Regions from separate parts of the Kitasatospora sp. NPDC036993 genome, predicted to be linked through region 1. Evidence: riboswitches for the same ligand, from Rfam matches in the RefSeq annotation. Region 1 holds a riboswitch; each other region holds the start of a gene.

What was found. A riboswitch is a leader RNA that binds a small molecule or an ion and turns the genes downstream of it on or off. The one in region 1 is predicted to bind cyclic di-AMP.
Region 2: linked by a shared signal. The riboswitch ahead of ACZ7C5_RS03525 (transglycosylase family protein) and the one ahead of ACZ7C5_RS33365 (LysM peptidoglycan-binding domain-containing protein) in region 1 are both predicted to bind cyclic di-AMP.
Region 3: linked by a shared signal. The riboswitch ahead of ACZ7C5_RS24680 (C40 family peptidase) and the one ahead of ACZ7C5_RS33365 (LysM peptidoglycan-binding domain-containing protein) in region 1 are both predicted to bind cyclic di-AMP.

Annotation. Positions count from the first base shown of each region.
Region 1 covers NZ_JBVJRP010000022.1:6,733-16,588, forward strand. The annotation lists gene ACZ7C5_RS33355 (FtsB family cell division protein) at 1-53, opposite strand, end outside; gene eno (phosphopyruvate hydratase) at 257-1,543, opposite strand; gene ACZ7C5_RS33365 (LysM peptidoglycan-binding domain-containing protein) at 1,798-2,691, opposite strand; cyclic di-AMP (ydaO/yuaA leader) riboswitch at 2,697-2,862, opposite strand; gene ACZ7C5_RS33370 (cytochrome P450 family protein) at 3,083-4,423, opposite strand; gene ACZ7C5_RS33375 (SDR family NAD(P)-dependent oxidoreductase) at 4,680-5,102, shown strand; gene ACZ7C5_RS33380 (nucleoside triphosphate pyrophosphohydrolase) at 5,114-6,136, opposite strand; gene ACZ7C5_RS33385 (protein kinase domain-containing protein) at 6,484-8,130, opposite strand; gene ACZ7C5_RS33390 (hypothetical protein) at 8,127-8,843, opposite strand; gene ACZ7C5_RS33395 (N-6 DNA methylase) at 8,998-9,856, opposite strand, start outside.
Region 2 covers NZ_JBVJRP010000002.1:14,535-24,390, reverse strand. The annotation lists gene ACZ7C5_RS03555 (extracellular solute-binding protein) at 1-617, shown strand, start outside; gene ACZ7C5_RS03550 (carbohydrate ABC transporter permease) at 814-1,815, shown strand; gene ACZ7C5_RS03545 (sugar ABC transporter permease) at 1,856-2,761, shown strand; gene ACZ7C5_RS03540 (glycoside hydrolase family 13 protein) at 2,827-4,524, shown strand; gene ACZ7C5_RS03535 (LacI family DNA-binding transcriptional regulator) at 4,550-5,569, shown strand; gene ACZ7C5_RS03530 (hypothetical protein) at 5,669-5,869, opposite strand; gene ACZ7C5_RS03525 (transglycosylase family protein) at 6,152-7,522, opposite strand; cyclic di-AMP (ydaO/yuaA leader) riboswitch at 7,509-7,679, opposite strand; gene ACZ7C5_RS03520 (sirohydrochlorin chelatase family protein) at 8,144-9,109, opposite strand; gene ACZ7C5_RS03515 (DUF397 domain-containing protein) at 9,675-9,856, shown strand, end outside.
Region 3 covers NZ_JBVJRP010000011.1:243,486-253,341, forward strand. The annotation lists gene ACZ7C5_RS24665 (glycosyltransferase 87 family protein) at 1-289, shown strand, start outside; gene ACZ7C5_RS24670 (hypothetical protein) at 374-1,396, opposite strand; gene ACZ7C5_RS24675 (C40 family peptidase) at 1,570-2,616, opposite strand; gene ACZ7C5_RS24680 (C40 family peptidase) at 2,844-3,977, opposite strand; cyclic di-AMP (ydaO/yuaA leader) riboswitch at 3,988-4,141, opposite strand; gene ACZ7C5_RS24685 (C40 family peptidase) at 4,480-5,517, opposite strand; gene ACZ7C5_RS24690 (NYN domain-containing protein) at 5,718-7,067, opposite strand; gene ACZ7C5_RS24695 (hypothetical protein) at 7,282-7,545, opposite strand; gene ACZ7C5_RS24700 (rhomboid family intramembrane serine protease) at 7,747-8,529, shown strand; gene ACZ7C5_RS24705 (Lrp/AsnC family transcriptional regulator) at 8,571-8,852, shown strand; gene ACZ7C5_RS24710 (aminotransferase class V-fold PLP-dependent enzyme) at 8,880-9,856, opposite strand, start outside.

The sequences.
Region 1 (9,856 bases):
AGCACCAGGACGAGGACGGTCGCCCGGCTCGTGAACCGGGGCCGGGCCGCCAAGCCCGGGATCCTCCAGCCAGCCATCTCCCGTATCCCCTCCTGGTCGCGACGGTGCCCCGCCGTCCACCCTACGGGGTGAACGGCGGGGCACCGGTCAGGCGTGCGCTACCGGGAGCGCGCGGCCCTCGTGCTCGCCGTGCCGACTGCTTGATTGCTCCGCAGCGCGGCTGTGCCTGATTACTCCGCGGAGCGGCTGTGCCTGATTACTCCGCGGAGCGGAACCGCGGGAAGGCGCCGCGGCCGGCGTACTCGGCGGCGTCGTCGAGGATCTCCTCGATGCGCAGCAGCTGGTTGTACTTGGCGACGCGCTCGGAGCGGGCCGGGGCACCGGTCTTGATCTGGCCGCAGTTGGTGGCGACGGCCAGGTCGGCGATGGTGACGTCCTCGGTCTCACCGGAGCGGTGCGACATCATGCAGCGGTAGCCGTTGCGCTGGGCCAGCTCGACGGCGTCCAGGGTCTCGGTCAGCGAGCCGATCTGGTTCACCTTCACCAGCAGCGCGTTGGCGGTGCCGGTCTCGATGCCGCGGGCCAGGCGCTGCGGGTTGGTGACGAACAGGTCGTCGCCGACCAGCTGGACCTTGTCGCCCAGCTTGACGGTCATGGCCTTCCAGCCGTCCCAGTCCGACTCGTCCAGCGGGTCCTCGATGGAGACCAGCGGGTAGGCGGCGACCAGCCCGGCGTAGTACTCGATGAGCTCGGCCGCCGAGAGGGCCTTGCCCTCGAACTGGTAGGCGCCGTCCTCGTAGAACTCGGAGGCGGCGACGTCCAGGGCCAGCGCGATGTCGCGGCCGGGCACGTAGCCGGCCTTCTGGATGGCCTCGGTGATGAGGTCCAGGGCCTCGCGGTTGCTGTCCAGGTTCGGCGCGAAGCCGCCCTCGTCGCCGAGGCCGGTGGACAGGCCGCGCTCCTTCAGCACGCCCTTGAGGGTGTGGTAGACCTCGACGCCCCAGCGGACGGCCTCGGAGAAGGACTCCGCGCCGATCGGGGCGATCATGAACTCCTGGATGTCGACGTTGGAGTCCGCGTGCGAGCCGCCGTTGAGGATGTTCATCATCGGGACCGGCAGGACGTGCGCGTTCGGGCCGCCCAGGTAGCGGAACAGCGGCAGGTCGCTCGCCTCGGAGGCGGCGTGGGCGACGGCCAGCGAGACGCCCAGGATGGCGTTGGCGCCGAGCGAGGACTTGTCCGGGGTGGCGTCCAGGTCCAGCATGGCCTGGTCGATCAGGCGCTGCTCGGTGGCGTCGTAGCCGACCAGCTCCGGGCCGATCTGCTCGATGACGGCCAGGACGGCCTTCTCCACGCCCTTGCCGAAGTAGCGGTTCTTGTCACCGTCGCGCAGCTCCAGCGCCTCGAAGGCACCGGTGGAGGCACCCGACGGAACAGCGGCACGACCCGTGCTGCCGTCGTCGAGGCCGACCTCGACCTCGACCGTGGGGTTGCCGCGGGAGTCGAGGATCTCACGGGCTACGACGACATCGATGGACGGCACGAGGCATCTCCTTGCGGAAGCAGGGTCCGGTCTGACGGGGGGTGCTGTCAGCAGGACGATTGCGGAGTCGTTTACGACCAGAGCCTAACCGCCCGGGCTCCCGGGACCACGTCGACCTGGGTTCCGTCTCAGCGTGTGGCCCTCCTACCCGCCGGTAGTTCACCTGCTTGTCCCAGCTTGTCCCCCTGGAGCGGGCGAATACGGACGAAGGGGACCGGTAGGACCGGTCCCCTCCGCGCGTCGGGCGTGGCGGCTCAGCCGAGGTGCAGCACCTGGCCGGGCATGATCAGGTTCGGGTTGCCGCCGACGGTGGCGTGGTTCTGCTCGTACAGCGCGCTCCAGCCGCCGGACACGCCCTGGGCGGAGGCGATGGTCGACAGGGTGTCACCGGCGCGGACGGTGTAGTCGTGGCCCGCGGCCTGCGCGGCCGGCTGGGCGGCCCGCGGGGCGGCCTGCGGCTGGGCGGCGGTCTGGCCGGCGTACTGCTGGTAGACGCTCTGGTGGCTGGTCCAGTACCAGCCGCCGTTGTTCTGGTACCAGTACACCTTCGCGTCGGCGTCCCAGCCGGCCTTGCCGGAGAAGCCCTGGGCCTGCGGCTGCGGGGCGGCCTGCTGGACCGGCTTCGCGGCGGGCTTCGGTGCGGCCTGCTGCTGGGCGGCCGGCTTCTCGGCCGGCTTGGCGTGCTTCGGGACCTGCTGCTTCGGGGCCTGCGGCTTGGGAGCCTGCTGCTGCTTGGCGTCCGAGGAGGTGTCGACCGCGGCCGGGGCGCCGCCCTTGGTCAGACCGGCCTTCTGGGAGCAGACCGGCCAGGCACCCGGGCCCTGCGAGGCGAGGACCTTCTCGGCGACCGATATCTGCTGGGCCTTGCTGGCCTGGTTGGCCTGCGCCGCGTAGGCGTTGCCGCCGTACGCCTTCCAGGTGCTGGAGGTGAACTGGAGGCCGCCGTAGAAGCCGTTGCCGGTGTTGATGCTCCAGTTGCCGCCGCTCTCGCACTGCGCGACCGCGTCCCAGGTGGAGACCGGTGCGGCGGAGGCGCCGGTGGCGGTGAGGAGCGGCATCGCGAGTCCGACGCCGGCCACACCGGCGACGGCGATGGCCTTCTCGGCCTGGGTGCGACGACGGTGACGGCCAGTTCCAACGAGCAGCATGAAGAGGTCCCTCTCCGTACGCCTGCGAGGTGAGCTGTCGGGTTCGGACCGGGAGGTGGCCCGGCCGCCGTGTGCGGAGAGATCCCGCTCGGGCGGCTTCACCCCAAGCCGTGGGGACGGCAACAAACCTGGTTCCCCCGCCCCTGCCCAGGGTTCTGGTCGGTTTCCCGTGACGCGGCGGGCAGGATTCGGCGTTCCGCGTACGAGGTCCGCAGCTGCGAACTCCAGGGAGAGTAGACAGATCATCAGACCAATCACAAGCTCATATCGCCGATATCACACATAAATTACGGCGCGTGTCCGACCGCCTACCAACGGCGGCGATATGTCCTGATTGATGGCTGTTCACACCACCGCCGAGGGCGATCGACGACGTCCCGTCAGCGTGACCTCAGGGCATCGGCGGCTCGGCGGGGGCGTGCGGAGGGGCGTGCGGGGAGCGGCTCTCCGGACTGAATTCCACCGGGAGTTCGCGCAGCCCACGCATGATCAGGCCACCTCGCCACCGCAGATTCTCCGGGCTTTCCGCGAGCCGCAGATCGGGCAGCCGGGAAAGCAGGGTGGCCAGTGCGGCGCGCCCCTCCAGCCGCGCGAGCGGGGCGCCGATGCAGTAGTGGATGCCGTGCCCGAAACCCAGGTGGGGATTGTCCGTCCGGGCCAGGTCGAGGGTGTTCTCGTCCGCGAACCTGGCCGGGTCGCGGTCCGCCGCGGCCAGCACCACCAGCACCGGGTCACCGACCGGGATGTCCACCCCGCCGACGGTCAGCGGCTGCGTCGCGAACCGCCAGGTCGCCATCTCCACCGGCCCGTCGTAGCGCAGGAGTTCCTCGATCGCGGTGTCCAGCAGCGCGCTCTCCCCGCGCGCCACCGACTCCTGCAACAGCCGGCGCTGCCCGGGGTTGCGCAGCAGCGCGTAGGTCCCGTTGCCGATCAGGTTCACGGTCGTCTCGAAGCCGGCGAAGAGGAGGATGAAGGCCATCGCCGCGGCCTCGTTCTCGGTCAGGTGCTCACCGTGGTCGCTCGCCCGGATCAGGCCCGAGATCAGGTCGTCCCCGAGGTCCGCGCGCTTGCGGTGGATCAGCTCCAGCAGGTACGCCCGGATCCGCTTCACCGCCCGGCCCACGCCGCCGCGCTGACCGCCGCCCTGGCCCGGCTTCGTGTGGCGCACCATCATTCCGGCCCAGTCGCGGAAGTCGTCCTGGTCCTCGGCCGGCACGCCCAGCATGTCGCAGATCGCGTAGATGGGGAGCGGGAAGGCGAACTCGTGGATCAGGTCCGCCGAACCGCGCCGCGCGAAGCCGTCGATCAGCCGGTCGGTGAGCTGCTGCACCCGCGGCTCGAACTCGGCCACCCGGCGCGGGGTGAACGCCTTCGACACCAGTCGGCGCAGCCGGGTGTGGTCCGGCGGGTCGATGTTCAGCAGGTGGGTCATCAGGTCCGCCTGCCGCTCCCCCGGGATGCCCACCCGGCCGGTGCGGTGCGCCTGCCCGCTGTGGTGCGCCGGGTTCTTCGACAGCCGGCCGTCCGCTAGCGCCTGCCTGGCGTCCGCGTACCGCGTCACCAGCCAGGCCTCCACGCCGCTCGGCAGCGTGGTGCGGTGCACCGGGGCGTGCTCCCGCAGCCAGGCGTAGGCGGGGTACGGATCGGAGGCGAACTCCCAGGTGAACAGCTGGGGGCCGGTGGCGTCGGACGGCGCGGCGGCGGGCCTGGCGGGGTCGGGCTGAGCTGGCATGGACCGACCGTATCCGGTGCGCCGGGCACGCCCCTCCCCGACGGCGCGCGCCTGCCCGCGGACGGTGCGCCGCCGGGGTGCCGGCCCGGGGTGCCGACCCTCCGTGGACGGCTCTTGGACAGCTCTTGTCCGGAGCGTGGGCGTGAGCCTGGTCACCTGAGGGGTAACCACTGTTGCGGAGGGTCAGGACGTGCCTACGATCCTCCGCAATACGCGTGGGCGCCGGTGCGGTGTCGCCCACAGGGAGGAGCAGGCCATGCGGATCAGCGGGTCAGTCATCGTCATCGCGGTCCTCGACGGCGGGTCGGGCGCGGGCCTCGCCCGTCGGTTCGCCGCGGCCGGCACCGCCGGAATGCTGATCGCGGACCAGCACGTCGGCATCGCCGAGGACCTCGCCGCCGAACTCGACCGGCCCGGCTGCCCCGTCGTCGGCGTCTGCGGCGACATCCGCCGCCCCAGCGACGTCGCCGCCCTCGTGGACACCGCCGAGAAGCACCTCGGGCCGATCGACCTGTTCGCCGTGGCCGGCCCCGGCGGCGAGCGAATCGTCTCGCTCGCCGACCTGCCCGCCCACCTCGACCTGGAGCGCCTCGCCGAACTCGTCGTCCTCGTCGGCGAGGCCATCGGCGAACTCGTCCCGCCGCAGCGGCGCCCGGCGAGCGCCGCCACCGCGGCCTGAGACCCGCACCGTCACTCCGGCTTGAGGCCCTCGGCCGCGCGCACCGCCTCCCGGTACCCGCGCGCGGCCGACCGCAGCGCGGCGTCCACGTCCACCCCGGCGTCGTGCGCCCGCTGCGCCACCGCGAGCAGCAGCCGGCCCGCCGAGTCCGCGGTCAGCTCGGCCGGCAGCTCGTACGACTCGTCCGGCACCTCCGTGAAGCCCGCCCGGCGCACCCGGGACACCAGCTTCGCCGCGTACGCCAGCGCGGGCAGCCCGGCCGGCACCCCGTCCAGCACGGACTCGCGGTCCGCCTTCTCGGCCGCCTTCAGCTGCTCCCAGTTCGCCTCCACCTCGGCGGCGCCCTCGGCCTCGACGTCCCCGAACACGTGCGGGTGCCGGTACACCAGCTTGTCGACGATGTCGCCGGCCACGTCGTCGATCGTGAACGGCCCGGTCGGGTGCTCCTCGGCGATCCGGGCGTGGAAGAACACCTGGAGCAGGACGTCGCCCAGCTCCTCGCGCAGCGTCTCCCGGTCCCCCTCCTCGATCGCCTCGACCAGCTCGTACGCCTCCTCGACCAGGTACTTCACCAGGCTCTCGTGCGTCTGCTCGGCGTCCCAGGGGCAGCCGCCCGGGGAGCGCAGCCGGTCCATCACCGTCACCAGGTCGAGCAGCCGGGACCCGGGCAGGTCGTACGAGCCGGGCAGCACCTCGATCTCGGGCACCTCGCCCGCGTGCTCCACCGCGAGGCGCGCCAGCGCGTCGGTCAGCCCCGGATCGCCGTCCGGGCCGCCCAGCCACACCGTCGGCCCGGCCCCGTCGGGCTGCCCGGTCAGCAGCCGCGCCAGCCCGGGCGCCGACCCTGGCTCCACCACCTCCACCGTCACCCCGGCCTGCCGCACCGCGGCCACCTGCGGGTGCCCCTCGTCCCCCACCAGCACCCGCCCCGCCGACCGCAGTGCCTCCCAGGCCGGCCACGCCAGCAGGCCGGGAGCCACCCGGTGGGTGGTGGTCAGCAAGATCAACTTCGCGCCCGGAACATTCGTCGTCACACCCCGAACCTACCCCCGGCCCCCACCCCCGGGGCCGCGGGACGGCGGCCCGGCCGACTTCCCGGTCCTGGACGGCGGCGACCCCGCGGCAGCGGCGGCGGCAGGCGTGTTCAAGAGGAGGCCCCGACGACCGGGACACGACGGCTGGGGCTCGTCTTCAAACCCTCGTCGTCCGCCCGTAGGGCGGGCGGGGCGGCGTTGGGGTGCGTGCATCGCAAGGCGGAGGTGGGGGCACCTCCCGGCCGAAGGCTGGGGGCGGAGTCCATGCGGAGCATCGGCGACCGACGACAACGCGGCGAGGTGCGTGCCCTGGCGTCGCCCCGCAGGCGGGGGTTTGAAGACGGGCCCTAGGGGCGGGCCGGGGGCCAGGGGGTGGAGGCGGGGGTGAGGGTGGCGAGGGACTGGCGGAGGCGGCGGACGGCGGGGTGGTGGGGGCCGTCGCGGCGTTCGCGGTCGAGGAGCAGGGGCAGCAGCCACTGCCAGGCGTTCTGCGGGTCGCCGGCGGCGGCGAGGTGGAGGCCGATGCGTTCGCGGAGGTCGTGGCTGCGCTCGGGGTCGGTGTCGAGGCCGGATTCGAGGCGGGCGGTGTGGGCGGCGAGGAGGGCCTGGTACTCGGCGAGGGCCTCGGGGCCGTGGCCGAGGCGGTCGAGGCAGATCGCGGCGCGGTACCGGTGGTCGAGGCCCTGGGGGCCGTGCGGGCCGCCGTCGGCGGTGGCGGCGAGCCGGCGGTACTCGGGCAGCGCCTGCCGGAGGTGGCCCTCGTGCAGGAGGGTGCGGGCGTAGATGGTGCGGATGGTGCGCACCAGGGGCGCGGCGTCGCCGAGTCCGGCCTCGGCCCGGGGCAGCAGGCGGGCCGCGAGGCCGAGCACCTCCGGGTGGCGGCCGGCGTCCACCAGGTCGGAGAGGTGGGCGCACTCCGCGCCCAGGTCCGGGCCCGCGGGGACGACCGGCGGTGCCGAGGGGGCGGGCGGGAGGAGGAAGGGCCTCGGCTCCGAGCGGACCACCGGCGCCGCGGTGGCCACCGCGGCCACCGCGGCCATCACCGCCGACGGCTGCGGCTGGTGCGGGAAGCGGTACGGCCGGGCCGGGTCCGGCAGCGGGGCGTAGCGGGGCTGCGGGGCCCGTTCGGCCGGGGGCAGCAGCGGGAGCAGCCGCGCGTACACGGTCTGGGCGTCGGCGGGACGGTCGGCGGGCTGCTTGGCGAGCAGGTCGAGCACCAGCCGTTCCAGCGGCTGCGGCACCTCGGGCCGCAACTCCCGCAGCGGAACGGGCGGTTCGTCGACGTGCCGGCGCAGGACGCCGAGCGCGGTGGGCGCCCGGAAGGGCTCCTCGCCGGCGAGCATCTCGTGCAGCAGGCAGCCGAGCGCGTAGAGGTCGCTGCGCGGGTCGGTGGTGGCGGCGAGCGCCTGTTCGGGGGCCATGTAGGAGGGACTGCCGACGGGCACGCCGGTGAGGGTCAGCCGGGTGGTCTCGGTGTCGAGGGCGGTGGCGATGCCGAGGTCGAGCAGGACGGTGCGGCCGTCCTCGCGGACCATGACGTTGCTCGGCTTGAGGTCGCGGTGGACCACCGGGATGGCGTGGACGGCGGCCAGCGCGGTGCACAGCTGCGCCGCGACGGCCGCCGCGCGTTCGATCGGGAAGGGCGCGTCCTCGGCGATGAGGTCGGCCAGGCTGACGCCGGGGATGCGCTGCATGACGAGGTAGAGCTCGCCCGCGTCCTCGCCCGCGTCGAAGACGGTGACCAGCCCGGGGTGGTCGAGCGCGGCCGTGACCCGGCACTCGCGCAGGAAGCGGCGGCGCAACTCGTCGCCCTGGCGGGCCCGTTCGCCGCCGGAGCCGGTCCCGCCGGGGAGCAGGTGCTCGGGTCGGAGCAGCTTGACCGCGACCGGGCGGTGCAGCCGCTCGTCCTGGCCGGCCCAGACCTGGCCCATGCCGCCGTGGCCGATCTTCTCGGTGAGCCGGTAGCGGCCGGCGATCAGCCGGGTGACGGTCACGGGCGGTCCTCACGGGCCTGGCGGCGCAGCAACTCGCCCAGCTCGCGCAGGTCGTGGGCGGTCTCGGGGGCCGTGGCCGACGGGGCGCCGGTCTGGGGAACAGCAGCCGGGGGAACAGCGGCCGGGGGCGGCACGGGTCCGGCCGGAGCGGGTGCGGGCGCGGGCACCCCGTACCCGGGCACGGTCGCCCCGTACGGCGAGGCGTTCGGCACCGCGTACGGCGAGGCGGCCCGCGGCAGGACCGGCGGCGCGGCCCGCGGCCCGGTCGGCCCGGCCAGCCAGACCGCGCGGCTGTCCATCGCCAGGAAGTGCGGCGTCGGCAGGAACCACAGCACGGCCAGCGTGATCTGGCCGGTGGTGTCGGCGGCCGGGTTCTTCAGGCTGCCCGCGACCCCGGCGGAGACGATCAGGGTCAGCAGCAGCGCGCAGAACACCACGGCGCCGACGACGTCGTACGCCCGCCGGCGCCGGACCGCCAGCAGCAGCGAGGGGACGGCCCCGAGCAGACCGAAGGAGAGCAGCGGGGCCAGCGCGCACAGCACCCGCGGGACCGTCCCGAACCGGCCGGGAACCGGCACCTGCCGCGGCACCGCCACCGGCCCTGGGACCGCACCCGGCAGCGGGCCGCCCGGCAGCGGGCCTGGACCGTACCCCGGCCCGTACGGCGTTGCGCCGGGCGGCGGCCCGAACTGCCCGGGGTACTGCCCTGACATGCGCGCTCCTGAGCTGGTGAGGACCGGCACCGAGGGCGGTGCGAGCGGTACCGCACACCGTACCGTCCGGCCAGGCCGGTCCGGAGGCCTTCCGTCCGCCCGCCGCCGCATCGGTATCGCACCGCTACTGAGCCGCTGCTGAGCCGGGATCACCTCAGCCGGCCGGCGGCGCCAGGGTGCCCGTCGCCAGGGCGTCGGTGGCGCCCTGGGCGAGGCTGCGGCCGAGGGCGGCGGCCTGGCCGAGGGCGGTGTCGAAGGCGGCGAGGCGGGCGAAGGCGGCGCCGAGCCGCTGCTGGGCGGGGAGCGGGAGGCGGGGCAGCTCGACCCGGCGGATGTCGAGGCGGGCGGTGGTGGTGGCGTGGCTGGCGGCGCGCCGGGTGCCGGCGGTGGAGCGGAAGTGGCCGGCCAGGAACTCGGGGTCGAGGACGGCCGGGTCGGGCCGCAGCAGGTGGAGCTGACGGCCGAGGGCGGCGCCGACCAGCGGGCCCTCGGCGGGGACGACCCTGGCGGTGCCGCCGCCGAGGGCGGGGACCAGGACGTCGCCGGGGCGGGTGCGGACGTCCCCGGCCGGACCTGCCCCGGTCGCACCGGACCCGGCCTGACCCGACCCGATCGAACCCGGCCCGGCCTGACCCGACCCGGCCTGCCCCGACCCGGCGGCCGGGACGGCACCGGGCACGGCACCGGTGGCGAGGTCCTGGTCGGTGACGACGCGGGTACCGCCCGCGCCCGCACCGGACGGCCTGGTGGCGGCGCCCGTGCCGGAGGAGTACACCTCCAGCGCGCCGCCCCGGACCAGTTCGCCGATGGTGACCACGCCGGCGGGGGTGGCGCCGAGCTCGTCACCGGGCCGCGGCAGCAGCGTGGCCGGGTCGGGCAGGCCGGCCAGCAGCTCGGCCAACCGGCCGCCGAGGTGGGAGAGTTCGGCCGCGCCGCCGAGCGGGGCCGCGGGCGGCACGTGCCGGGCCGGGGAGAGGTCGGTCTCGTCGTCGAGCAGGTCGATGGCGGCCATG
Region 2 (9,856 bases), on a different contig from region 1:
CCATCACCTCGCCGGAGGTCGTCAAGGCCGTCGAGACCTACAAGACGATGTTCACCTCGCCCGGCACCGCCAAGGCCGACGTCACCACCGACGCCTACGCGCACATGATGGACGCCTTCACCAGTGGCAAGGTCGCGGCGATCATCCAGGGTCCCTGGGAGATCACCAACATCTACAAGGGCTCCGCCTTCGCCGACAAGACGAACCTCGGCATCGCGGCCGTCCCCGGTGGCTCCGCGGGCAAGGCAGGCGCCCCCACCGGCGGCCACAACATCTCCGTCTACGCCGGTGCCGACAAGGGCCACAAGGCCGCGGCCGAGAAGTTCGCCGCCTTCATGACCTCGGCCGAGAGCCAGGCGTTCATCGCGCAGAAGAACGCCACCCTGCCGACCCGCTCCGACGCCTTCACCGCCGACGTCAAGGCCGACCCGGGCATCGCCGGCTTCCAGGCCGTGCTGAGCAGCGCCAAGCCGCGCCCCGAGCTGCCCGAGTACAGCTCGCTGCTCGCCTCGCTGAACACCAACCTGGGCAAGGCCGTCCAGGGCACGAGCACCCAGGACGCGCTGAACACCATCGCCACCGACTACGCCAAGCTCCTCCCGGGCTTCGCCAAGTAGTCCCCGTGCCAGGCCCGCCGACCGGCGGGTGACAGCGAACGAATGACAGCAGACGGATAACAGATGACAGGTGACAGATTTCATCATCTGTCAGTTGTCCGCCGTCGGCCTGTCACCCGCCACCTGCCACCCGCCGCCCCCGGCGGGCCGCGGCCGTCGGCTCCCTCCGAGAATTCCCCCCGAGAAGGTGCAAACGATGTCAGTCGCCGTGCAGGGCGCCACCGGCAAGGGCAGCCGGGAGCGCGAGCAGCGTCCGGGCCTGCTGGAACGCGTCAAGCGCTCCTACGCCAAGCACTGGTACGCCTACGCGATGATCGCCCCGGTCGTGCTGGTGCTCGGCGTGCTGGTGCTCTACCCGCTCGTCGAGGGCGTCTGGCTCACCCTCACCGATGCCAACAGCCTCAACGCCGCCCGCAAGATCGGAGTCAACGAGATCCCGGCGAGCTACCGGTTCGTCGGCTTCGACAACTACGCCGACATCCTGTGGGGCCCCGGCTCGTACGACCGCTTCTGGTCGCACTTCGTCTGGACCATCGCCTGGACGGCCATCTGCGTTTCCCTGCACTACACCCTCGGCCTCGGCCTCGCCCTGCTGCTCAACCAGAAGCTGCGCGGCCGCGCCGCCTACCGGATGCTGCTCATCCTGCCGTGGGCCGTGCCGGCCTTCGTCACCGTCTTCTCCTGGCGCCTGATGCTCGCCGACGGCGGCGTCGTCAACAGTGCCCTGGCCCTCCTGCACCTGCCCGAGCCCGGCTGGCTCACCGACCCGTGGGCGCAGAAGGCGGCCGCGATCATGGTGAACACCTGGGCCGGCGTGCCGTTCATGATGATCTCGCTGCTCGGTGGCCTCCAGGCGATCCCGGCCGAGCTGTACGAGGCCGCCGAGATGGACGGCGCCACCGCCTGGCAGCGCTTCCGGTACGTCACCCTGCCCGGGCTGCGCGCCGTCTCCTCCACGGTCGTGCTGCTCGGCGTGATCTGGACGTTCAACCAGTTCAACGTGATCTTCCTGCTGTTCGGCAGCGGCGCCCCCGACGCCCAGCTGCTGGTCACCTGGGCGTACCGGCTCGGTTTCGGCCAGATCCCCCGGGACTACGCGCAGTCCGCCGCCTACGGCGTGATCCTGCTGTCCATCCTGATCGTCTTCACCGCCTTCTACCGGCGCTGGCTCGCCCGCAACGAGCAGGCCAACGGCTGAGGCCCCGGACCCAGTTGACCCACGAAGGCAGGTAACCCCGATGAGCACCACCACCGAACTCCCGGCCGGCCCGGCGACCGCGGCCCCGGCCGCCCGGCCCGCCAAGGTCCGTCTCCGCGGCGAGCGGAGCCCGCTGGCCCGGGCGCTGTCCCACGGCACCCTGGCCGTGGCCGGACTGATCGCGCTGTTCCCGGTCGCCTGGATCCTGTTCGTCTCGCTCGGCCCGGACAAGACCGACTACCTCCACCCCGGTGAGATCCTCGGCAAGCTCACGTTCGCGAACTACCGGCACGTGCTGTCCGACACCGACTTCTTCACCTGGTTCGGCAACGCCGTGCTGGTCTCCGGCATCACCACCGTGTTCGGCGTGCTGGTGGCCGCCACCACGGGGTACGCCGTCTCCCGGATGAAGTTCCCCGGTCACAGGCCGCTGATGTGGTCGCTGCTGGTGACCCAGATGTTCCCGATCGCGGTGCTGATCGTGCCGATGTACACGATGCTCTCCGAACTCGACCTGCTGGACAGCTACCTCGGCCTGATCCTGGTCTACTCGACCACCACCGTGCCGTACTGCGCCTGGCTGCTGAAGGGCTACTTCGACACCATCCCGGTGGAGATCGACGAGGCCGGCCGGGTCGACGGGCTCTCCCCGTTCGGCACCTTCTGGCGGCTGGTGCTGCCGCTCGCCCGCCCGGGCCTGGCGGTGGCGGCCTTCTACTCCTTCCTCACCTACTGGGCCGAGGTGCCGTTCGCCTCCACCTTCATGCTCAGCTCCGACAAGTACACGCTGGCCGTCGGCCTCCAGACCTTCGTCAGCGAGCACGACGCCCAGTGGAACCTGATGGCCGCGACCGCCGTGCTGATCGCGATCCCGTCCGCGGGCTTCTTCTACCTGGTGCAGCGCAACCTGGTCACCGGCCTGACCGCCGGTGCCTCCAAGTCGTGACGCCCGGCGCCGCACACCCGGCGCCCACGGCCCCCCGCTCCTCCGATCCCCGAGGGATACCGTCCATGACCCAGAACCTGGCCGACACCTCCCGGCCTGCCGCCGACACCGCTCACGAGGCGAACGTCAGTGCGTCCAGAGGCTGGTGGCGGGACGCGGTCATCTACCAGGTGTACCCGCGCAGCTTCGCCGACTCCAACGGCGACGGCATGGGGGACCTGCCCGGCATCCGCAGCCGTCTGCCCTACCTGCGCGACCTCGGCGTGGACGCGGTCTGGCTCTCGCCGTTCTACGCCTCGCCGCAGGCGGACGCCGGCTACGACGTCGCCGACTACCGCGCGGTGGACCCGATGTTCGGCACCCTGCTGGACGCCGACGCCCTCATCAGGGACGCCCACGAACTGGGCCTGCGGATCATCGTCGACCTCGTCCCCAACCACTCCTCGGACCAGCACGAGTGGTTCCAGCGCGCCCTGCGCGAGGGCCCCGGCTCGGCGCTGCGCGACCGCTACCACTTCCGCCCCGGCAAGGGCGAGCAGGGCGAACTGCCGCCCAACGACTGGGAGTCCATCTTCGGCGGCCCGGCCTGGACGCGCACCGCGAACCCGGACGGCACCCCCGGTGACTGGTACCTGCACCTGTTCGCCCCGGAGCAGCCCGACTTCAACTGGGAGAACGCGGCCGTCGCCGACGAGTTCCGCTCGATCCTGCGGTTCTGGCTCGACATGGGCGTGGACGGCTTCCGCATCGACGTCGCCCACGGCCTGGTCAAGGCCCCCGGCCTGCCCGACCTCGGCGGCGCCGACCAGCTGAGGCTGCTCGGCAACGAGGTCATGCCGTTCTTCGACCAGGACGGCGTGCACGAGATCTACCGCAGCTGGCGGAAGATCCTCGACGAGTACCCGGGCCGGCGGATCGGCGTGGCCGAGGCCTGGACCCCGACCGTCCAGCGCACCGCCAACTACGTCCGCCCCGACGAGCTGCACCAGGCCTTCAACTTCCAGTACCTGGGCACCGGTTGGGAGGCCGACGCGCTGCGTGAGGTGATCGACCTCTCGCTCGACTCGATGCGCCCGGTCGACGCCCCCACCACCTGGGTGCTGTCCAACCACGACGTCACCCGGCACGCCACCCGGTTCGCCAACCAGTCCGGCCTCGGCACCCAGATCCGCACCCCCGGTGACCGCGAACTCGGCCTGCGCCGCGCCCGCGCCGCCACCCTGCTGATGCTCGCGCTGCCCGGTTCGGCGTACGTCTACCAGGGCGAGGAGCTCGGCCTGCCGGACGTCACCGACCTGCCCGACGAGGTCCGCCAGGACCCGTCCTTCTTCCGTCAGGCGGGCCAGGACGGCTACCGCGACGGCTGCCGCGTCCCGATCCCGTGGTCCGGCACCGAGGCCCCGTACGGCTTCGGACCGGTGGCCGGCGGGCCGTCCTGGCTGCCGCAGCCGGCCGAGTGGGCCGCTCTGAGCGTCGAGGCGCAGACCGGCGACCCGACCTCCACCCTGGAGCTCTACCGCAGTGCGCTGGCCGTCCGCCGGGCGCAGCCGGACCTCGGCGCCGGCACCGGTGTCGAGTGGCTGGAGAGCCCCGAGGGCACCCTGATGTTCCGCCGCGGCTCCTTCGTCTGCACCACGAACACCACCGGCCGACCGGTACGGATCGCGGCTCCGGGCGCCCTGCTGCTGGCCTCGGCCGACCTCGTGGTGGACGCCGGCGAGACCGTGCTCGCTCCGGACAGCACCGGCTGGTGGGCGGTCTGACGTGGTTGGAATAGGCTTCGGGACCGTGACTACGGCGCGACTCTCAGACATCGCGGCACAGGCGGGGGTCAGCGAAGCCACCGTCTCCCGCGTGCTCAACGGCAAGGCGAACGTTTCCGCCACCACCAGGCAGAACGTGCTGGCCGCACTCGACGTGCTCGGGTACGAGCGGCCGACCAGGCTGCGGCAGCGCAGCGCCGGACTGATCGGTCTGATCACCCCGGAGCTGAGCAACCCGATCTTCCCCGCGCTGGCCCAGGTGATCGAGCAGGTGCTCAGCCGGCACGGCTTCACCCCGGTGCTCTGCACCCAGACTCCGGGCGGCTCCACCGAGGACGAACTGGTGGAGATGCTGGTGGACCGGGGAGTGGCGGGCATCGTCTTCGTCTCCGGGCTGCACGCCGACACCACCGCCGCCCACGACCGCTACTCCAGGCTGGCCGGGCGCGGGGTGCCGTTCGTGCTGATCAACGGCTTCAGCGAGAAGATCGACGCGCCGTTCATCTCGCCGGACGACCGGGCGGCTATGTGGATGGCCGTCCAGTACCTGGCCGAACTCGGGCACGAGCGGATCGGGTTGGCCGTCGGGCAGCGCCGGTACGTGCCGGTGCTGCGCAAGATCGAGGGCTTCACGGCGGCGATGCGCGAGGTGCTCGGGCGCAGCCAGGCGGAAGCGGAGGACCTCGTCCACCACACGCTGTTCAGCGTGGAGGGCGGGCACGCGGCGGCCGGCGCGCTGCTCGACAAGGGCTGCACGGCGATCGTCTGCGGGAGCGACATGATGGCGCTCGGGGCGATCCGGGCGGTGCGGCAGCGCGGACTGTCGGTGCCGCAGGACGTGTCGGTGGTCGGCTTCGACGACTCGCCGCTGATCGCCTTCACCGAGCCGCCGTTGACCACGATCCGGCAGCCGGTCGAGGCGATGGCCACGGCGGCGGTGGACGCATTGCTGGAGGAGGTCGGCGGGAACGCGGCCCAGCGCGGCGAGTTCATGTTCCAGCCGGAGCTGGTGATGCGCGGGTCCACCGGGGCCTGCGCGCGCTGAGCTCCGGCCGTCACGGCCGACGAAGGGGTCCCGGAGGGCGGGTTGCTCTCCGGGACCCCTTCGGTGTGCGCGGGACCGGCCCGTGCGGGCCGCCGGCGGTCAGCCCTCCTGGGCGTCCTGGCGGCCGACGGTGAGGCGGTTTCCGTCGGCCGCTTCGCCGGTGCGGGTCTCGGTGCGGCGGCCGCGGGCCAGGTAGTCGCGCAGGACCAGTTCGACGGCGTCCTGCGGGTTCTTGGTGCCGGAGAGCATCATCGCGTCGATCGCGAGGTTCGCGTCGAGGGTGACGGTGACCTGGGCCATGTGACTCCTCCTCGGGTGCAGAGCAGCAGCATGCCCGTTGGGGCGGCGATCCACCACGGGAATCGGCGGAACCGGGGGAGGGGACGCCGGAGCCCCCGGGGAGGAGCGACCAGACTCTCCCCGGGGGCGGCGGGTGGTCAGCGTTCGGACGACGGCTGACGGCCGACGGAGGACAGATGACAGATGTTGAAATCTGTCATCTGACATCTGTTACCTGTTATCTGTCATCCGTCAGAGGTTCCCTGCCGGCTGTCACCGTCGTCCGTCGGCCGTGTGCCGTCCTCAGACCCGGCCGGCGAAGTCCGGGGCCCAGTTGGCGATGTTCTGCTCGCGGACGCCCGAGCTCGGGTTGGCGGCCTCGACGTACTTGCCGTTGCCGACGTAGATCGCGACGTGGTAGACGCCGGAGTCCTTGCCGTTGTTGGACCAGAACAGCAGGTCGCCCGGCTGGAGGCTGTCCAGCGAGACGTGGGTGCTGGCGGCGGCCTGGTCGGCGGCGACGCGCGGGACGGAGACGCCCGCGGCCCGCAGCGCGGCCTGGGTCAGGCCGGAGCAGTCCCAGCCGCCGTTGCCGGTGCCGCCGTAGACGTACGCCTGACCGACCTTCGACTCGGCGAAGGAGACCGCGGCGGCCATGCTGCCGGTGGCGGCCGGAGCCTGGGTCTGGGGCTGGGTCTGCGGGGCGGGCTTGGCGGCCGGCTTGGCGGCCGGGGCCTGGGGCTGCGCGGTCGGCTGGGCGTTCACGGCACCGCCGTTCGCGGACTGGCCGGACTTCTGCGAGCGGTCGAACCAGGTGGAGTCCGAGCCGGACTTGGTGGCGGAGGACTGGCCGGCCTGGGCCCGCCCGTTGCCGCCGAAGGACAGCTGCTGGCCCGGGTAGATGGCGTCCGGACCCTCGGTCAGGGTGCCGCGGTTGAGCTCGTACAGCCGCTGCCAGCCGCCCTGCACGCTGTGCTCGTCGGCGATCGAGGACAGCCAGTCGCCCTCGACCACGGTGTAGTCGCCGCTCTGGGCCTGCTGCTGGCGCTTCTGGGCCCACGCGCTCCGGTTGCCGGAGTCGGCGGAGCCGGTGGCGGCCTGCGCGCCGTCCTGGGCGGGTGCGGCGGGCTTCGCGGCGGGGGCCTGGGGCTGCACGGGCTTGGCGGCCGGCTTCGCGGCCGGGGCGGCGGGCTTCGGGGTCTGCGCGGGCTTGGCGGCGGTCGAACCGGTGCCGGCACCGGTGGTGGAGCCCGCCGAGGTGTCGACGGCGGCCGGGGTGCCGCCCTTGGTCAGGCCGGCCTTGACGGAGCAGACGGGCCAGGCGCCCGGGCCCTGCGAGGCGAGGACCTTCTCGGCGACGGCGATCTGCTGCGCCTTGGTGGCCTGGTTGGCCTGCTGGGCGTAGGCGGTGCCACCGAAGGCGGCCCAGGTGCTGGAGGTGAACTGGAGACCGCCGTAGAAACCGTTGCCGGTGTTGATGGCCCAGTTGCCGCCGCTCTCGCACTGGGCGACGGCGTCCCAGGTGGAGACGGACGCGGCGGAGGCGGTGCCGGTGGTGAGGCAGGGAACGGTGAGGCCGACACCCGCGACGCCGAGGGCGGCGATCACGCGACGGGTGCGGCTGGACAGACGGTTGCCGTTGGTGGGCAGCATGAAGACGCGTTCCTCTCCCACGCCTGCGAGGTGAGCTGTCGGATTCGGGCTGGAGTTGCCCGGCCGCGCCATGGGCGCGGCTTCACCCCTAGCCCTGGACCGTTCCTGGGATCGGTCCGGGGCGACTTACCTGTGGGTCCCCCGCTCCTGCCGTGGTGCGTTTTCGCGCTGCCAGGACATCCGACGGCAGGACTCGGCGTCGCGGATGAACCGGGTTCGTGTGGTCACGAACGGGAGCACGTTAATCAGACTGAAGTTCAAACCGCAAACTCCTGTGACGCGCATCACGGTTTAGTGGAAATCGCCAAAATTGCCGTCCGTCATGATCGTAAATGATCGTTTTCGGGCAATGCTGTTGCTGAAGGCGACAACTGGCTCCGCTTCAGAAGGGGTGTGACGGGGCGTCGAGGCGAGGAATCACGCCCCCTGGGAAGCGGCGGAGCGGCCGCGATTCGAGCGCCCCCGCGCGCGCTGCCTATTTCCTTTCAAATGGCGCCAGATCGGACATTCCACTTCATTGACACCCCGTTGCCGACTTCCTCCCGACTGCCTCCCGGACAGGATGGGGAAACAGCACGAGGGGCCCGGAACGCACGAGCGTTCTGGGCCCCTCGGTGCGCGCGGAGCGGCGCGCGGCGTCGACTACCGTCCGGCGCGTCCCTCGACGGCCGCGTGGGCGCCACGAGCGCCCTCCACGACCCCCTCGGCCTCGGCGGCGGCCGCCGCCTCCGCCTCGGCCCGCGCCAGGTCCTCCGGGGACGGCGTGGGCAGCGCGGCCAGGTAGGTGGAGGCGATCAGCTGGCCCACCGACGGGTACGCGCCCAGCGGCGCGGCCGACGGGCAGCCGGACTCCTCGGCGGCCGTGGCGAGCAGCTCGGAGTCCGCCTCGGGGCCGATCACCAGCGGGGCCAGCGCGGGGCGCTGTGAGCCGGTGTCACGGAGGTGGTTGACGGCCGCGGCCACCGAACCGGGAACGTCGAGCGCGGCGGCGACGACCGGAACGGCCAGTCGGGCGGCCAGCAGCACACCGGTGATGCCGGCCGCGGCGGCCGCGTCCTCGCCGCCGACGGTGGTCAGGACCACGCCGTCCGCGGCGGTCGCGATGGCGAACAGCCGGGCGCGGTCGGCCCGGGCCAGTCCGGCCTCGGACAGCCGGACGTGCACACCCTCGGCCAGCAGCGGGTGCGGGCCCAGCGGGTCGGTGACGGGTGCGCCGTACTCGGCGGCGAGCGCGTGAAGCCCGGTCAGGAAGGTGTGCGGGCCGGGTACCAGCGGCACCAGGACGGGCATCGGCTGTCCGGCCTCGGCGGCCAGGCTCAGCAGCTCCGCCACGGTGCGGTCCTCGCCGCCCACGCCCTCGGTGCCATTGCCGTTGCCGGGCAGGTAGCCGACCGCGGTCCGGACGCCGTTCTGCTCGGTGCGGACGATCGAGAGGAGCTCCTCGACGACCGAGCGGGACTCGGGCCCGGCGGTCGCGGGTACGGCGAGCACCAGGGCCGGGGCGCCGGCCGGAATCTCGGGGCGCTCAGGACGACGATGGCGCCCCCGCGCACGGGAGCCTGGAGTACGGACGGGCAGTGGCGCGCCCGGGATGGCTGCGGTGCTCATGCCGGAGATCGTAGGACATCGGCCCGTCCGGCTTGCAGTCGGCTGCCGTACGGGTTTCGCGCGGCCGCGGTGCGGAGCCGGTGAGTCTCCGGCGCCGGTCCTGACGCTTTGCCTACAATCCGGACATTCCTCGCCCGATCCCCGAGTGGGCGTCAGCATTGCTCGCCATTGCTCGACGCGATCCGAGGGGGCGGGCGTTGCGCCCGTGGCGCGTGAGATGTCTCACAGTGCGCGGGTGGCTTGACAGAGGGTCACGAAGATGCGACTCCCGGCATTCGAAGATCAACATTCAGCGGGGAGGTGCTCACGGCCGGTTATCGCGCGCCCGGTGATTCCATCGGCTATGTCCGTTTACGTACCGTCAGGAGAAAGGCCCGTGAAGAGTTCGGGGCCGCGGATGAAAGGCCTCGTGCACCTGCACCGTCCCGTGCTGATGCACGTGCACTGCGGCTATCATCGCGTCAAGTGAGGCGTTGTGCCGGACCGGTACGGGGCCGGTCCGTTCGTTCGGCGGTGCCGGGGCGCCGCGCTGGACGACAACTCCGGAGCTCTTCGGGAGACTTCTATGCACGACTCGCAGGACACGCACGGCTCGTACGACACCTACAACGGGATGGCCGCCGCCGATCTCCGGGGGGTGGTCTGGCAGAAGAGCCTGCACAGCAATTCCCAGGGCAACTGCGTCGAGTTCGCGGCCCTGCCGGGCGGCGATGTGGCGATGCGCAACTCGCGGTTCCCGGACGGTCC
Region 3 (9,856 bases), on a different contig from region 1:
CCAGGTGCTGGCCAGCGGCCCGGCGGCGGTCGCCGTGCTGGCCCTGCGCAACCTGCTGCTGCTGGCCGCGGCCCTGCTCTCCTGCGTCCGGCTCTGGCGCTCCACCCGTGGCGGGGCGGCGCTGCCGCCGACCGTGGTGCTGGACCGCGAGCCCGCCGAGCTGTCGGCCGCCGGCTACCCGGTGCGCCCCGGCATCGCCTACGAGCAGGACCTGCTGGACGGCATCGACCACCCGGGCGCCCCGGTCGAGCGGCGCCGCCCCGGCACCCCGGCCCAGCAGCGCCGCTGACCGGCCCTTCAACGGCGCCGATCAGCCCGGCGGCGCCGCCGACCGGCACAGCGGCACCGCGGACCAACACAGCGGGGCCGCTGTTCAGCCCTTCAGCGCCGCCACCTGCTCCAGCCAGAGCCGGGTGAAGTCGTCCAGGCCGACACCCAGTTCGCGGCGCAGCAGCCGGTCGGTGCGGCGCTCCCGGTCCTCGCCCTGCCCGTCCGCCGCGCCGACCGCCCGGTAGAGGGCGACCAGCCGGCCCGGCCCGTGCTCGCGGGCGATCAGCTCGCAGGCCAGCCAGGCCTGTTCGTAGGCCTGGGAGATGCCGGTCGCGCCGGCGGTGAAGTCCTGGTCGGCGGGCAGCGCGGTGGGCAGCTTCCCGTCGGCGACGTCCCTGGCCAGCTCGGGGGCGATCTGCCGCGGGCTGCGGCCCGAGTCGCGGTAGGCGGTCCAGTCGGCGACGCCCTCGGACAGCCACAGCGGGGTCCAGGCCCGGGTGTCGGCCCTGGTCGCGACGTGGGTGGCCTCGTGGGTGACCACCACCTGGCGGCCGAAGTCGCTGAGCCGCCGGTACGCCTCCGGGTTGACCAGCACCCGGTCCGCCGGGGTGTGCCAGGGCGCGCCGGCGGCGGCCACGGTGACCGCCGCCATGCCCGTCCAGCCGGCCGGGTCGCCCTCCAGCAGCCGGGCGAACTGCTCTCCGGTGGCGGGCCGTTCCAGCAGCAGCCGCCCGGGCCAGTCGCCGCCCCAGACCTCGGTGACGGCGGGCACCGCCCGGTCCCCCACCGCGACCAGTTCGGCCGGGTCGGGGCCGGCGGCCGGCCCGAGCACCAGGCAGTGCGCGCCCGGCGCCGACCGGAGCGGCCCGAAGTCCCACGGCGCGGGCGGCCCGCTCGCGGCCTCCTCGCGCTCGACCCGCCAGTCGGCCCCGGCCCGTACCAGCTCGATCCGGCGCGGGTACACCACCGGGTACTCGTCGTACCCGGCGATCCGCACCGCCAGGTCGGCGGCGGCGGTGAGCCGCTCCGGCCCGCCGGCCCCGGCGAGCACCAGGTTGCGGTACTCCGCCCCGGCCACCGGCAGCCCGGACCAGGGCGGCGCCGAGCGCACCCGCTCCGCGAGCACGGCGGCCACCTGCCCGCGGCGGTCCGCCGTCCGCGCCGCGGGCGCCGCGGGGGCGGCCGGCGGCAGCGACAGCTGGGTCAGCCCGCCGGCCGCGAGCAGCAGCGCGCCGCGCCTGGACAGCGTGCGTCGGGGGCCGGAGCCGGGTATGTCGGCGGGGTCGGTCGGCGGGGTGCTCAGAGCCGGACCACCCCGGAGACCGGCATGGCGCCGACGCTCTCGTAGCGGACCCTGGCGCCCGGGCGGGGGGCGTGCACGATCACGCCGCCGCCGGCGTACATGCCGACGTGGTGCATGTCCCGGTAGAAGATCACCAGGTCTCCCGGTCGCGCTTCGGACAGGCTGATCCGCTGCCCGGCGTACGCCTGGGCCTGCGAGGTGCGCGGCAGGGTCACTCCGGCCTGCCGCCAGCTGTAGTACATCAGACCCGAGCAGTCGAACGCGTGCGGGCCGGCGGCCCCGTAGACGTACGGGGAGCCGATCATCCGCACCGCGGCGGCCAGCGCGGCCGCACCGCGCTCGGAGGCGGGCGGGGCGGTGCCGAGGTCCAGCCGGTCGGTGCCCCGGGTGGCGCGGCGCTCGGCGTCCCTGGCGTCCTGGGCGGCCAGCCGGGCCCGCTCGGCGCCGCCCAGGCCGTTCAGCAGCTTCTGCGCCTTGGCCAGCCGCTGCTGGATCTGCTGCTTGCCGTCGGCGAGCGACCGGCGGGCCTGGTCCAGCTCGGCGAGCTTGTCGGCCGCCTCGGTGCGGCGCTGGTCGAGCCGGCGCTGCCGGGTGATCAGCTCGTGCAGGCTCTCCTGCTGGCGGGCGGCGGCCTGGCCCATGGCGCGGGCGCGGGCCAGGTAGCCCTCCGGGTCGGTCGAGAGGATCAGCTGGGCCGTCTGGGTCATGCCGCCGCCGCGGTACTCCGCCCCGGCCACCGTCGCCAGGTCGCCGCGCAGCTGGTTGAGCTGGTCCTGGGCGCCGGCGATCTCGCCCTGGAGGATGGTGGTCTCGCCCTGGAGGCGCCGCTGGGCCTCCTGCGCCGCGTTGAACTTCTCGGACGCCTGCTCGGCCTCGTCGTACAGCTGCTCCACCTGCGCCTTGACGTCCTGTCGGTCGGCCGGGTCCGGGCTGCCGGGGGCGGCCTGGGCGCTGCCTCCGGTGGCCACGCCCAGCGCGGTGGCGGCGGCCGCGGTCAGCACCAGCGCCCGGGCGAGCAGTTGGGAACGACGGTGCACGGGCATGGCGGCAGCGGCTCCAATCCTGCGGCGCGGTCCCCGCCGCCGCGCCATGGTGGGCGGCCGTCGAGCGGGAGTCCGGTGGCAGACGTTAGCGAGTCCGGGCAACCGAGTCCAAACCCCTCCCAACCCGAATATTCGCCCACTAATCGGACATCAGCTCGACCTTCCGGAAAAGCCGCAGGCCCGGCCTTCCCCGAGGAAGGCCGGGCCCGGAAGCGTCCGAGCGGGGATCAGACCCGCACGATGCCGGTCAGCGGCATGTTGGTGACCGCCTCGTAGCGCACGTTCGTGCCCGTCCTGGGCGCGTGCAGCACCTGGCCGTTGCCGGCGTAGATGCCGACGTGGTGGGCGTCGGTGTAGAAGATCAGCAGGTCGCCGGGCTGGGCCTGGGAGATGTCCGTGCCGATCCGGGTGCCGGCCGAGGCCTGCGCCTGCGAGGTGCGCGGCAGCGACACGCCGGCCTGGTTGTACGCCCAGACCATCAGACCGGAGCAGTCGAAGGAACCCGGGCCGGTGGCGCCCCAGACGTACGGGCTGCCGACCTTGGAGGCGGCGTACGAGAGGGCGGCGGCACCGCGGGAGCTGCCGGCCGCGACCTTCACCGGCGCGGCGGCGGCCGAACCGGTCGAGATGTCGCTGCGGCTGTTGTCGCGCGAGGCGCGGTCGGCCTGCTGCTGCGCCTTGGCCGCTTCGGCCTTGGCGGCGTCGGCCTTGACCTTGGCCTCGGCCGCGGCCTTCTCCTCGGCCTGGCGCAGCGCCTGGCGCTCCTGCTCGGTCAGGGTGTTCAGCAGGTCCTGGGCGGCCTTCAGCTTGCCCTGGACGTCCTGCTTGGCGGTCTTCAGCTGCTGGGTGGTGGACTCCAGCTCGGCGAGCTTGCCCTGGGCCTCGTTGCGGTCCTGGTCGAGCTTGCGCTGCTGCTCCTGGAGCTCCTTCAGCTGACCCTTCTGGGTCGCACCGGCCTGGTTCAGCGCACCGGCCTGGGTGAGGAAGCCCTCCGGACTGGAGGAGAACATCAGCTGGACGGTCGGCGAGATGCCGCCGTTGCGGTACTGCTCGCCGGCGATCTCGGCCAGGCCGCCCTGGAGCTCGGTCACCTGGGACTGCTGACGGGCCACCTGGTCCTGGAGGCCGGAGACCTGCTTCTCCAGCTCCTGCTGCTTGGCCTGGGCGGCGTTGTAGTTCTCGGTCGCGACCTCGGCCTGCTCGTTGAGCTGGTCGACCTGCTCCTTGACCTGTTCCTTGGTCGGCTGCGGGTCGGCGTGGGCGCCGGACTGCGCGGAGAGGGCGACGGCTGCGGCGGCGACTCCGGTCAGGATCGAGACGCGGGCGCGGCCGGCGGGCTTGGGACGACGATGGGACGCCACGAAGGCGGACTCCTTCTTCCTACGGCCGCCTACCGGGTGAGCTGACGGGTTCGGGCCGGAAGCATGCCCTACGACGCCTCACGGCCGTTCCACCGGCCGACCTGGCGCCGATTCACCCCGGAGGAACGTGGTTCCCCGGCTCCGCTCCGCAGCGCCCCCACGAACTGGGCTCCCCTGTCGGGCAGTCGCTTCGACCTGCCCCGCTGCCTTGCGAACTCGACGGAAACCACCGCCGCCACCCTGGCTGGGCGATCGAGAGTGCGGTGGTTCAGGGCACGACCCTAGTAACTGAACCGTGATCGGTTCAAATCCTTGTCAGAAAAAAGACAGAAGATTGCCAAAGTTCTTTTGTGAAAATGACCGATGGTGACCACTGCCACACGTAAGGCTGATCAGTTCTCACCATGCGGTCACGAAACGCCGAAAACCCGAACGCCACCCCCACAAGGGGGTGGCGCTGATCACAGGTCCGGGGAAGGGGCCCCTCCGGCGTGTCGGGCCGTCAGACCCGGCGGATGGTGTTGATCGACATCGCGTCGGCCTTCATCACCTTCACCACGTCGCCGGTGTGCGGCGCGTGGACCACCATGCCGTTGCCGATGTACATCCCGACGTGGTGCATGTCGTTGCCGTAGACCACCAGGTCGCCCGGCTGGGCCTGGTCCAGCGAGGGCACCTTGGTCCCGTAGTGGCCCTGCTCCTGCGAGGTGCGCGGCAGCGAGACGCCGGCCTGGCCGTACGCCCAGACCATCAGGCCCGAGCAGTCGAAGGTGGTCGATCCGGTGGCGCCCCACACGTACGGCGAGCCCTGCTTGCCCATCGCCTTGGACACCGCCACCGCCGCGAGGCCGCCGGCCGGCGGCAGGCTGCCGAGGTCGACCCGGTCGCTGCCGCGCGAGGCGCGGTCCTCCTGCGTCTGCTGGGCCCGCAGCGCGGCTCGGTCGGCGGCGCTGAGCGAGTTCAGCAGGTCCTGGGCGGCCTTCAGCTTGGTGTTGACGTCCGTCTTGGCCTGGTTCAGGTCCTTGGTGGTGCTCTCCAGCGAGGCGAGCACGGTGGCCGCCTCGGTCTTCTGCTGGTCCAGCCGGCGCTGCTGGTCCAGCAGCCCCTTGAGCGCCTCGGCCTGGCTGGTGCCGGCCTGCTGGATGGTGGAGGCCTTGTCCAGGTAGCCGGACGGGTCGGAGGAGAGCATCAGCTGGACGGACGGGTCGATGCCGCCGGTGCGGTACTGCTCGCCCGCCACCTCGGCGAGGCCGCCCTGCAGCTGCGTCATCTGCTCCTGGCCGCGGGCCACCTGGTCCTGGAGCTGGCCGGACTGCTTGCGCAGCTGGTCGGCCCGCTCCTTGGCGCCGTTGTACTTCTCCGCCGCCTGCTCCTGCTCCTCCTGGAGCTGGTCGATCTGCGCCTTGACGTCCGACTTGTTCGGCTGCGGCGCGGCGTGCGCGGCCACCTGGGCGGAGAGGGCGACCGCGGTCGCAGCGGCGGCGGTGAGCACGGAGATCCGTGCGCGGCTCGGCTGCTTGGGACGGCGGTGGGATGCCAAGGGTCCGGCTCCTTCTTCCATCGGACTCACCTGATGGGATGAGATTCCGGAAAATAGGTTTGACGCCAGACCCTAGTGAACATCTACCCGTTCTGCTACTCCCCCGTAGGCGTGAAATCCGGTTCCCATGCTGACGTCACAAGACCCGCACACCCGCTCGGAACCACCCCTGACCAGGCATCATTCCATCCGGTCCGGACTCAGGGCCGGGCCAGTCTGTTCAGCAGCAACACCGAGGCCACGGGGCGCGCGCCGGCCTTCCGCACGCCCTCCGCGACCTCCCGGTCGGTGGAGACCACCACCACCGGACGGCCCTGCGGCTCGGCCCGCACCAGACGGCGGATCAGCTCGTCCGCGGTCTCCCCGGTCCGGCTGAACCGCACCCGGACCCCGCGCGGTGGCGCCATGATCACCGGGACGTCCAGGTCCTGCCCGTCGAACACACAGGTGACCTCCGCCTGCGTGCGCTGGGCCAGCATCGCCAGCCCGCCCAGCAGCCGGATCCGCTGCTGCTCCAGCGGCAGCGCCGGATAGCCGGTCTTGGTCACGTTGTAGCCGTCCACCAGCAGGTGCACCTGGGGGATCGCCAGCAGCTGGTCCAGCAGCGCCGGATCGTCCTCGGCGAGGCCGCGCCGCGCCACGTCGTGCGGCGAGGCCGCCCCCGGCACCACCGCCTCCACCAGGTCCGCCGGACGGATCTGGGAGACCGGCAGCGCCAGCTCCCGCTGGAGCCCCTGGGCCGACTGCAGCACGGTGTCCAGCAGCAGCCGCAGCCGCATGTCCTCGACGCTGCGCCCCTCACGGGCCGACCGGCGGCCCTGCTCGGCCGCGTTCTCCAGCTCGGAGACCCGGTGCCTGAGCCGGCGCGCCTCGGTCTCCACCGCGCCGCGCTCGGTCGCGGCCTGCGCCTTCGCGGCCTCCAGCTCGCCGGCCAGCCTGCGGGTCTCGGCCTGCGCCCTGCGGGTGTCGCTCTCCAGCGACCGCACCTTCTTGCGCAGCGACTCGGCCTCCTTGCGGACGCCGTCCGACTCGGTCCGCTGCCGGTCCAGGTCAGCCCGTGCGGAGGCCCGCACCTCGGCCAGCTCCGCCTGTAGCTTCTCCACCAGCCGGGTCGCCTCCGCGGCCGCGTCCTCGGCGCCGGCCCGCTCGACCTCCTCGCCGGCCTCGGCCACCAGCCGGCTCCAGCCGGCCGACCGCACCAGGTAGGCGGCGGCCGCGACGTCCATCGGGTCGGCGGCGCTCGGAACGGTGCCCGACTCCAGCGCCTTCACCAGGTCCGGCTGCCCCAGTCTCAGCCGCTCCGCTATCCGCACCCGGAAGGCCGGCTCCGACTCCAGCGCCGCCGCCAGCGCGGTGGCCGCGTACTTGGCCCGCCGCGCCGGGGTGAACTTGACGTACTGGCGCAGGCTCTGCGGCAGCTCGGCCGGCGGCAGCCCGCCGAGCGCGTCCGAGGCCAGCCCGACCACGCGCCGGCGCACGCCCTCCGGCAGCGGCCGGTCGAGCTTCTCGGCCGCGCGCTCCACCGCGGGCTCGGAGGAACCGTCCTCCACCCGGGCCGGCTCGGCCGGGGCCTCGGCCGCAGCGGGCTGAAGCCCCCGCTCTTCGCCGGGCTCCTTCGCTGCGTCCACCACGTCCTCGGCTCCGATCCTGGTCCAGCGGGGTACGGCCGCGGCCGCCCCTGTCGTCACGCTCCGTGCGTCTTGTTCTGTATTGTCCCGTGCGGCGGACGGGCATGCCGCGCACCCGCCCGCCGCACCGACGGGGTCAGCCCTGCTCGGCGGCGGCCTCCGTGCTCTCGGCGCCAGGCCTGGCCACCAGCTCGACCTGGTCGACCGCGTTGCACCAGCGGCAGCGCACCGACTCGATGGTCTCGCTCAGTACCTCGGTCTCCTCGACCTTGGACCCGCCGGCCAGGTCGAAGTGCAGGAACTCGGTCACCCGCGCGGTGCGGGTGACGTCGAAGCGGGTGAGGTTGCCGCACAGGGTGCAGCGCCAGCGCGTCTCGGCGGTCAGAGCGGGGACGGTCATCGGGGGTCCTCTCGGGTGATCCCTGCGTGGGCCAGGCGCTCCCCCCGGAGCCCCGGCATCGGCGGCGGGAGGCGGGAATGCCCGCCCCAAGCCTATTGCCTGGGGCTGCCGTCGCGACCACCGGTTGCCTGAACACCCGGGCTAGTCCACCTGCCGTAAACCACGGTGTCACCTGCGGCGCCCGGAGGGATGCTTGGCCGCATGGCGCTCGCGGCCCCCGACCACACCGCTGCCCGGGGCGACCGCCCGGCGGTGCCCGTCCCCGTGGTCAGCTACGCCCTGATCGCGCTCAACACCCTGGTCTTCCTGTTCGCCCCGGCGGCCGGCCTCAACCCGCTGTACGGCACCGGCCAGGCCAGGGTCTGCGCGGAGCAGCGGTACGAGCAGCGCTGGGGCGCCGTCCCCGCCGAGCTGCTGGCCGGACGGCCGCTGACCGCCGAGCAGCTGGCCGAGGCCCCCGACCCGGTCCCCGGCTGCCCGGCCGCCCCGACCCCGGGCAAGCACCCGTCCCTGTCCGTCCTCACCGGGCTCTTCCTCCACGCGGGCTGGCTGCACCTGCTGGGCAACCTGCTCTTCCTCCACGTCTTCGGCCCCACCGTCGAACGGCGGCTGGGCCGGGTCAGGTACGCCCTCTTCTACCTCGCCGCCGGAAGCGTGAGCACGTACGGCTTCGCGCTCGCCGAGGCGCACTCGCCGGGTTCCACCCGGGTGCTCATCGGGGCGTCCGGGGCGATCTCCGCCGTCCTCGGGGCCTATCTGCGCTTCCACCCTCGGGCCCGGGTCACCACCCTCGTCCCGCTGCTGTTCTTCCTGCCGCTGCGCTTCCCCGCCTGGCTGGTGCTCGGCCTCTGGTTCGCCCTGCAGTGGTGGTCGGTGCACTCGGCCGGCCCCGGGGTCGCCTACCTGGTGCACGTGATCGGCTTCTCGGCTGGGTTCCTCTACGCCTGTACCGCGGTCCGCCACCCCCCGCGACGGCCCGGCTGACGCCCGATACGCTGGCGGCACCTCACAAAGGAGCCCGAACCGTGATCACCGCCATCGTCCTGATCAAGACCAGTGTCGACCGCATCCCGGAGATCGCCGAGTCCATCGCCGCCATCGAGGGCGTCAGCGAGGTCTACTCGGTGACCGGTGGCTACAACCTGGTGGCGATGGTGCGGGTCCGCCACCACGACGACCTGGCCGAGGTCATCCCCGGCCGGCTGAACAAGGTCCCGGGCGTGGCCGACACCGAGACCCAGATCGCCTTCCGCACCTACTCCCAGCACGACCTGGAAGCCGCCTTCGCCCTCGGCCTGGACGAGTAGCGGGGCGCGGGGTCTCTCCTTCGGGGCTCAGCCCTCCCGACGCGCCCTGTCGATCTGCACGGTCGCGACGCAACGCCCGCCCTCGTTGCGGTAGTTCCAGCTCGCGCCGTCCGTGACCAGCTCCCGGACGGCCGTCAGGAAGCGGTCGACGTGCTCGTCCGGCGTCCCGGCGCCGAAGCTCACCCGGATCGCGTTCAGGCTGCGCTCGCCCGGCAGCGAGGGCTCCGGCGCACCGCACTCCGACGGGGCCACGTCCTCGTCCCCGAGCAGGGTGCGCACCAGCGGGTGGGCGCAGAACAGGCCGTCGCGCACCCCGATGCCGTACTCGGCGGACAGCGCGGCCGAGAAGTGCGAGCTGTTCCAGCCCTGGACGACGAAGGACAGCACGCCCACCCGGGCCGAGCCCTCGCCGAACAGGTTGAGCACCTTGACCTGCGGGATCTCCGCCAGCCCCGCCGTGAGCCGGGCGACCAGCCGCTCCTCGCGGGCCTCCAGCGCGTCGAAGCCGGCCTCGGTCAGCGCCCGGCAGGCCGAGGCGATCGCGTAGGCGCCGATGACGTTCGGCGAGCCGGCCTCGTGCCGGGCCGGACCGGTGTGCCACTGCACGGCCACCGAGCCGTCGGTCTCCCTGGCCACCGTCCTGGTCGCCCCGCCGCCGGCCAGGTACGGCTCGGCCGCGTCCAGCCAGTCCGCCCGGCCGGCCAGCACGCCGGCGCCGAACGGCGCGTAGATCTTGTGGCCGGAGAAGGCGATCCAGTCGACGTCCAGCTCGCGCACCGAGACCCGGTGGTGCGGTGCCAGCTGGGCGGCGTCCAGCACCACCCGGGCGCCGTGCCGGTGGGCGGTCGCGGTCAGCTCGGCGACCGGCCACAGCTCGCCGGTCACGTTGGAGGCGCCGGTGACGCAGAGCAGCTTGGGGCCCTCGGGCGCCTCGGCGAGCGCGGCGTCCAGCGCGGCCACCGCCTCGGCCCGCGAACGCGGCGCGCGCAGGTAGGTGACGCCCA